Cohaesibacter sp. ES.047: one gene and its partner. The protein of the gene in region 2 interacts with the protein of the main gene of each other region in a pairwise test. Links are inferred from orthologs where the notes say so. Each region holds a gene or a part of one and is shown on either strand. Other genes may lie near its edges.

Evidence for each region.
Region 1: the proteins of CPH65_RS00895 (region 2) and grpE interact in binary tests that used the Escherichia coli proteins (3 or more experiments, as listed by UniProt). The link is inferred for Cohaesibacter sp. ES.047 from one-to-one orthologs.

The regions. Positions count from the first base shown.
Region 1 is NZ_LT907844.1:728,166-731,047, forward strand. It holds grpE (nucleotide exchange factor GrpE), read left to right. Parts: upstream 1-1,051; coding sequence 1,052-1,714; downstream 1,715-2,882. Other genes in the region: hrcA (heat-inducible transcriptional repressor HrcA), read left to right, coding at 1-91; CPH65_RS03205 (hemerythrin domain-containing protein), read left to right, coding at 375-902; CPH65_RS03215 (LysR family transcriptional regulator), read right to left, coding at 2,121-2,882. UniProt on the Escherichia coli protein: Participates actively in the response to hyperosmotic and heat shock by preventing the aggregation of stress-denatured proteins, in association with DnaK and GrpE. It is the nucleotide exchange factor for DnaK and may function as a thermosensor.
Region 2 is NZ_LT907844.1:207,042-211,364, forward strand. Bases 844-3,742 are described here. They hold CPH65_RS00895 (Nramp family divalent metal transporter), read left to right. Parts: upstream 844-1,599; coding sequence 1,600-2,886; downstream 2,887-3,742. Other genes in these bases: mntR (manganese-binding transcriptional regulator MntR), read right to left, coding at 844-1,282; CPH65_RS00900 (DUF2161 domain-containing phosphodiesterase), read left to right, coding at 3,016-3,714. Outside these bases: CPH65_RS00885 (HAD family phosphatase), read left to right, coding at 117-803; more of mntR, read right to left, coding at 818-843; CPH65_RS00905 (NifB/NifX family molybdenum-iron cluster-binding protein), read left to right, coding at 3,842-4,231; galK (galactokinase), read right to left, coding at 4,311-4,323. UniProt on the Escherichia coli protein: H(+)-stimulated, divalent metal cation uptake system. Involved in manganese and iron uptake. Can also transport cadmium, cobalt, zinc and to a lesser extent nickel and copper. Involved in response to reactive oxygen.

The DNA of each region.
Region 1 (2,882 bases), 520 kb from region 2 along the record:
CGGCCCGACGCGGCTCAATTATGCCCGCATTGTTCCCATGGTCGATTACACCGCGCGGGTGCTCAGCAGCATGCTGTCTGACCCGTCTTGAGATCTTAATGCCAGGATTGAAATTTCCGCCTTTTGATCGCTAAACAAGATGCCTCTTGCAAAAACCATGGTGTAATACCTATCTGTGTTTCGGATCATACCTGATCTTGCCGAGAGCAATTTTCGGGAATTTCGGTTCCCGACCATACACTGACATACTGATAAGCAGCGTTTCGATCTAATCTGGCACCCCGGATTATCGTCAAAGCGTTCTGGAGAGACCCAGCCTCGTGAACCAGCCATCTCTTTTGACTCGCTCAGGAATTCCTGAAGAGTTTCGTGTTTTGATTGAACAATATCCTCGCGCCGAGTGGGGTACAGTCCATACCATTGGCGGTCTGGGACAATTCTGGCTTGACCGCCATGACGATTTTCGCCAGATGGCCGCCATGATGGATCAAGGAACCAACAAGGCGCTGGAAGGCGAGATGCAACCAATGGAGTTCGCCCAATGGTTCGCGCCACGACTCAACAGCTTTCTTGGCGGGCTGAACGGGCATCATCAGATTGAAGATTATCAATATTTTCCCGTTTTCGCAGCCGCTGACGATCGGCTGAAGGGGGGATTTGATCTTCTGGACGAAGATCACCATCTGCTGCATGACATGCTCGAGCGCAACGCCGCTGCCGCCAATGATTTCATCCAGGTGTTGCAGAGCGAAGGTCAACAGGATCCCCGCAAGGCGCTGGATATCTATGCGCAGGAAGCGAAAGGCCTTTTAAGCGGTCTGATGCGCCATCTGGAAGATGAGGAAGATCTGATCCTGCCCCTGCTTATGGATCAGGGTGAAGCAAAGTTCGGCGGCTACTAATGACGTCACGACGATCAGAAGTATTCAACTGATCCAGACGCAGCACTTGATTTTTCTGTCAGAAAGCTCGATATCCGGGGCTAACCAAAGCCCGTGTGCCGGTTATCGAGTTGCTGGCATGAAGCGAGATACCAATTAGAGGCTAATACATGTCTGACGAAATGCAAAAGTCTGAAGCTGATGAAGAGCAAGTTGCAGAGGCACAGGCCGGGGATACCACTTCCGAAGAGCCGTATCTCAATCCTCTGGAAGCCGCAGAATTGCGCATCGCCGAGTTGGAAAGGGACGCTGCCGAGATGAAGGAGCAGCTCCTGCGCACGATTGCCGATATGGAAAATCTGCGTCGTCGCACCGAAAAGGAAGTCAAGGACGCCAAGCAGTTCTCGGTGACGAGCTTTGCGCGCGACATGCTGGCGGTGGCCGACAATCTGCGCCGCGGGCTGGAAACCATTCCCGATGAAGAGCGAGCCAATGCAGAAGGCACGTTGCGCGCACTTTTGGATGGCACCGCAATGACCGAGCGGGAAATGCTCAAGACGCTCGAGAAGCACGGCGTCAAGAAGCTGAACCCAGAAGGGGAGAAATTCGACCCCAACTATCATCAGGCCATGTTCGAAGTACCCAATCCCGAAGTGCCCAACAATTCGGTGGTGCAGGTGGTACAGGCCGGATATGTCATCGGAACGCGCGTTCTGCGTCCGGCCATGGTCGGCGTTGCCAAGGGTGGCCCGAAATTCGTCGCCAAGCCTGATGAGCAGGAAGCCCCGTCTGCCGATCCGTCCGACATTGAAGGCATCGACAAGAGCGTCTGACCTTCCGGCGACCGGTGGGTCGCTCTGTTTGAAACAATGATCCAACCCTTCTGTCCCTTGGGGCAGGAGGGTTTTTCGTGTCATCCGTAGACCTTCAATCGAAAAGAGAATCGGTCCTTACCATTCATCTTTTACGGGAACGTGCGCTGTTTCGTCGCAGTTCTCCTGCGCAATTCGGATCCGAAACATGATTTTTGTCAAAGTTGAGCCCAAGCGGCGGGATTAAATTTATTCCAACCTTGTGGTTCGGGTTTGCCAGTGCGTCTCTCTCCTCCCCTCGACGTTCCTCTGCTGGCGTCAGGCCCATGGATCACATTCTCAAGGAGACTCTTTTGAGTCTCCTTTTCTTTTTTTGGTCTCTTCAAGCCTATTCGGAATGCGGTGACAGCCTGTTGTCTTTGTCTTTTCAGCGGGTTCGAACGCGTTCGAGCAACCAGGCGCGAAACTGGATGGCCGCCGGGCTGGCATGACCGCGCCGCCGGATCAGCTTGACAGATTTCCCCAGTGATAGAGGCGTCTCGTCCAGCGCAACAAGAGAACCTTCATCTAGCGCCCCGGAAATCAGCGGTTCATGTGCCATGAACATGCCGTGGGCCTGACGCGCGGCTTCGATCGCCAACCAGTGGTTGGCATAGCGAGCGCCATCATTCCAGTGAACGTCAAGGTCAGGCGCGCGCCTTTTGGCCCATGTCTGCCAGTCATCGGGGGATGTTGCGTCATGGATGAGAGGGGCGCTGTGCCAATTGGTGCGATCCCTCAGCCCCAGAATATCCCGAAACTGCGCGCTACATACGGGCAGAAGCGCATCATCGAACAGAAAGTCGGCCAGCAAGCCGTCTGCGATCTTGTCCTGATCGCTGATGAGAAAATCCGGTCGGTTGTCGGTTTGCAAAGACTTCTGGTGGTCAGCTGGCTGCAACGTGACCAAAAGGCCGGGATTGTCTTCATAAAAGTGAGCAAGAGCGGGTGCCAACCATCCGTCAATGAGCATCGCAGGCGCGGCAATGAGGATTGTCTGCTTGGCACTTGGTTCGCGCTCACGCGGCAGAAGACTGGCGATGTCATCAAGAATGCGCGTGACATCATCGAGAATGTCCCGACCATGCTCTGTCAGCTCCACCGCGTTTGATCGTCTGACGAACAGCGGTTTCCCAAGCCATTTTTCCAG
Region 2 (4,323 bases):
TTGAAACCGCAAAGTGGCTCCGGTGCTTTTTTCCGCTCATGGTTCCTTTATTTCCCGGTTCAAACGGTCTACAAGGCAGTCGGCCCCGGTCGGGATCTGGACAATGGAGCAATGATTTGACTGCGAACCTGCTTGCTGGCGTTGATGCCGTCATCTTCGATTTTGACGGTGTGGTGATTGACAGTGAACCCATTTCCCTTGGTGAGCTGGGTGTGACCCTGTCACAATTTGGCCTCGAGATGTCATGGCCAGAGCTGGTGACGTCCTTCATGGGCCATTCCGATATTGCGATTCAGGCCTATATCGAAGAAAAGATCGGCAAACCAACCGGTGACCTGTTCCCCGATGCGTGGCGTAAGCGCGTGAGGGAAGGCTTTGCCAAGTCATTGCCGGTCGTCGATGGCATTCCGGCGTTGTTCGAACGCCTAGACCGCGATGGCATTCCCCATTGCCTTGCAACAGGCAGCAGTCAGGCCCGTGTGGCCTTTGCGCTTGAGCAGATCGGCGAGACGGAGCGCTTTGCCGACACCGCCTTCAGCGCGGAACAGGTGAAAAATGGCAAACCCGCCCCGGACCTGTTTCTCTTTGCTGCGGACCAGCTCGGCGTAGATCCGGCGCGCTCCATGGTAATCGAAGACGGTCTTGCAGGCGTTGCGGGATCAAAAGCTGCCGGGATCGGGTTGATCGTCGGGTTTGTTGGGGCAAGCCACCTTAACGACGACGCGCTGCGCAAGGCACATGCCGAAAACCTGCGTGAAGCCGGAGCAACACACATCATCGAATCGATCTCAGACCTGTTGTAACGCGTCCCGCGCGGTCAGCTCTGTGACTTGAGATATTTCTCGAACGCTTCAAGCGTTCTTTGCGAGACATGGTGCTCGATGCCTTCGGCGTCGATCTCGGCGGTTTCGGGCGGCACGCCTACGGCAATCAGAAGCGAGACAACCGACCTGTGCCGGTCGCGGACACGGTCGGCCAGTGCGGCGCCCTCGTCGGTGAGAAAAATCCCCCTATAGGGGCGGGAAACCGCCAGCCCTTCCTTTTTCAATCGCGAGATGGCCTTGGTCGCGGTGGGGTGGGCCACGCCCATGCGTTCAGCAAGGTCGGCAACACGGGCCTCGCCATGCTCGGCAATCAGATCGCCGATCATCTCGACATAATCTTCCATCACCGCTTTGGCTTGCGCCTCACGCGCGCGGGCAAACCGTCTGGCTTGCGTGGCGTTTTCCCTTTTTCCCGCTGTCATTGCGTGGTCTGCCTGCCTCTTGGTGTTGATGCGCATTGAGAGGTGACGCACAGCACGAATGGCTTTGCCTGTCTCTCATTGTTAGACGCACAGAAATTAATATAGCCTTGGGTAAAGAATGCTCCCACGAAATGCAATTGGGAAATTGGCGCATATGAGTTTGACTTTGCAAAATGGCCGAACCCCAAACTGTGTTTAATAGTCGAGCCGCGACATTTTAGTACTTGGCATTAAAGTTAGCCGAGGCTATATTCTTCGCACAAGACGACATTTCATTGTTGCCTGAACCTTCTGGCTGTTTTCCGGCCAACGATCCATAAAACCCGCGTCAATTCAGATTTCAAGGCTCTTTCATGTTTGCAACCGACCAGACCCGCGAGGGAATGAATGCCGTATTGTCTGGTAAAAACCGCAGTTTCCGCGGGAAATTGCTCTTTGCTGGTCCAGCCATCATCGCGTCGGTCGCTTATATGGATCCGGGGAATTATGCCACCAACATTCAGGCAGGCGCCGGCTATGGCTATCGCCTTTTATGGGTCGTTCTGTTTGCCAATCTGATTGCGATGCTGTTTCAGGCCCTCTCGGCGCGCCTTGGAATCGTGACGGGCAAGAATCTGGCCGAGCTTTGCCGCGACAATTTTTCCGCGCCGGTGGTGTGGATTATGTGGGGCGTCAGCGAGATCGCTGCGATGGCGACGGATCTGGCGGAGTTTCTGGGTGGTGCCATCGGGCTCGCGCTGCTGTTCGAGATGCCGTTGATGGCAGGGATGGGCATCACGGCGATCGTGACTTACGGCATCCTCTTGTTTGAGAACCGAGGATTTCGGCCGATGGAGTTGATCATCGGCGCGATGGTCGGCGTGATCGGACTTTGCTATCTGGTCGAGATTTTTATCGCTCCGATCGCATGGGGTGATGCGGCCGTTGGCATGGTGACGCCGGAGTTGGCGGATGCAACCGCCCTGACCATCGCGATCGGCATCATCGGCGCAACCGTCATGCCCCATGCCATCTATCTGCATTCGGGGCTGACGCAATCGCGCAGCGAAATCCGCAATGAACAGCAACGCCGCAGGGTTCTGAAATTCTCCAACACCGAAGTGGTCATTGCGCTTGCCATTGCCGGCATGATCAACATGGCCATGGTGATGATGGCCTCCGCCGCTTTCCATCTGGGACATGAGGAAGTGGCCGAGATCGAAACCGCCTATCATACGCTGACGCCCCTGCTCGGCGGTGCTGCGGCTGCAGCCTTTCTTGTCTCGCTCATTGCATCGGGCATTTCCAGCTCGGTGGTTGGCACCATGGCCGGACAGATGATCATGCAGGGCTTTCTGCATTTCCGCATCCCCATCTGGTTACGCCGCCTCGTTACCATGGTCCCCGCCTTTGCTGTGGTTGCAATGGGTGTCAACGCCACGCAGGCGCTGGTCATCAGTCAGGTCATTCTGAGCATTGCGCTTCCCGTCCCGATGATTGCCCTGATCATCTTCGTCTCGCGTAAGGATATCATGGGACCTTATGCGAGCGGTCCGGTGATCCGGGTCCTTGCCATAGCGGGGGCGATGGCGGTTCTGACGCTCAATTTCGTGCTGCTTGCAGAAGTCTTTGGCGCACCGATCCCATTTATTGTCGGCTGAGGGTTCCCGTTTCCGAAGCTTCGCAAGAAGCCACATCCCAACGTGAGGCGATAAAGGGCGCATCACTCTGTTAACCTCTTTGCTCTCAAATGATTGAGAGGCACCAGAAGAGACGAATCAGACGGAACGATGCAGGAAACGGAACTCTACCCCCCGATCAAAGATTATCTCGAGGCTCAAGGCTATGAGGTGAAGGGCGAGATCGGAGCGGCTGATCTGGTCGCCTGCCGGGACGACGACGAGCCGGTGGTCGTCGAGCTGAAAGTCGGCTTTTCCCTTGCGCTGTTTCACCAAGCCATCGAACGACAATCGATGACCGACGCGGTTTATATCGCGGTGCCTGAAAGTAAGGGTGCGGCCTTCCAGCGATCCCTCAAGAACAATCGCTCCCTTTGCCGCCGACTGGGGCTTGGCTTGATCACGGTGCGTCTCAAGGACAATCTGGTAACAGTCCAACTCGATCCCGCGCCCTACAAGCCACGCAAGGTAAAGCCGCGCAAAGCGCGTCTCTTGCGCGAGTTTGCGCGGCGGGTGGGCGATCCGAACAGCGGCGGCTCCACGCGGCGGGGGCTGATCACATCCTATCGTCAGGATGCGCTCAAATGCCTCAAGCTTTTGTCTCTCAGCGGCCCGACCAAGGCCGCGATCGTCGCCCGCATGACCGGTGTGGATAGGGCCAGACCGATCCTGTCTGATGATCATTACGGCTGGTTCGAGCGGGTCTCCACGGGCATCTATCAGATGACCCCGAAGGGCGATGCCGCGCTGATTGAATATGCCAAGGAGCTCGAGGGACTTGAGGTGCCGCTTGAGGTCTCTGGCGCGTAGCCGCGTCATTGCGGCATCTTGTTATCCCGTTCTTGAAAGCCTATCTCAGACGTGCAGAGACAAAACTCAATCAGGCCTCCTCGTTGCCTCCTTCTGGACCTGCGCGGCCTGACACCGGAGCCAGACGTTGACTTCTTCACTCAAAATCGCCGTGACATCACAGAATTTCAAGACAGTGACCAACCATGCAGGGCGCGCACGCCGTTTTCTCGTCTATGGCGTCGAAACAGGGGCCGCCCCGGTCGAGATAGACCGCTTTGACCTGCCCAAAGAGATGTGCATTCACGAGCTTGGCGGTGCCGATGTGCCCCATCCGCTCGACGGTGTCGATGTGTTGATTTCCAACTCCTTCGGAGCAGGCTTTGCTCGCAACATGACCCGCAGGGGTGTGATTGCCAGCCTGACAGAGGAAAGCGACCCATTGCGCGCGATCGAAGACTATCAGGCCCATGGACAGCGACTGCCGGAGAAGACATGCACCAGCGGTCATCATCATAACCACGAGCATGGGCATTGATAGATTGGCAGCTGAATGGAGTCGCATGTAAAAAAGGGGCCGCAAGGCCCCTTCTTATTGTTCGCGATAACAATCCCGATCAGTTGATTGCG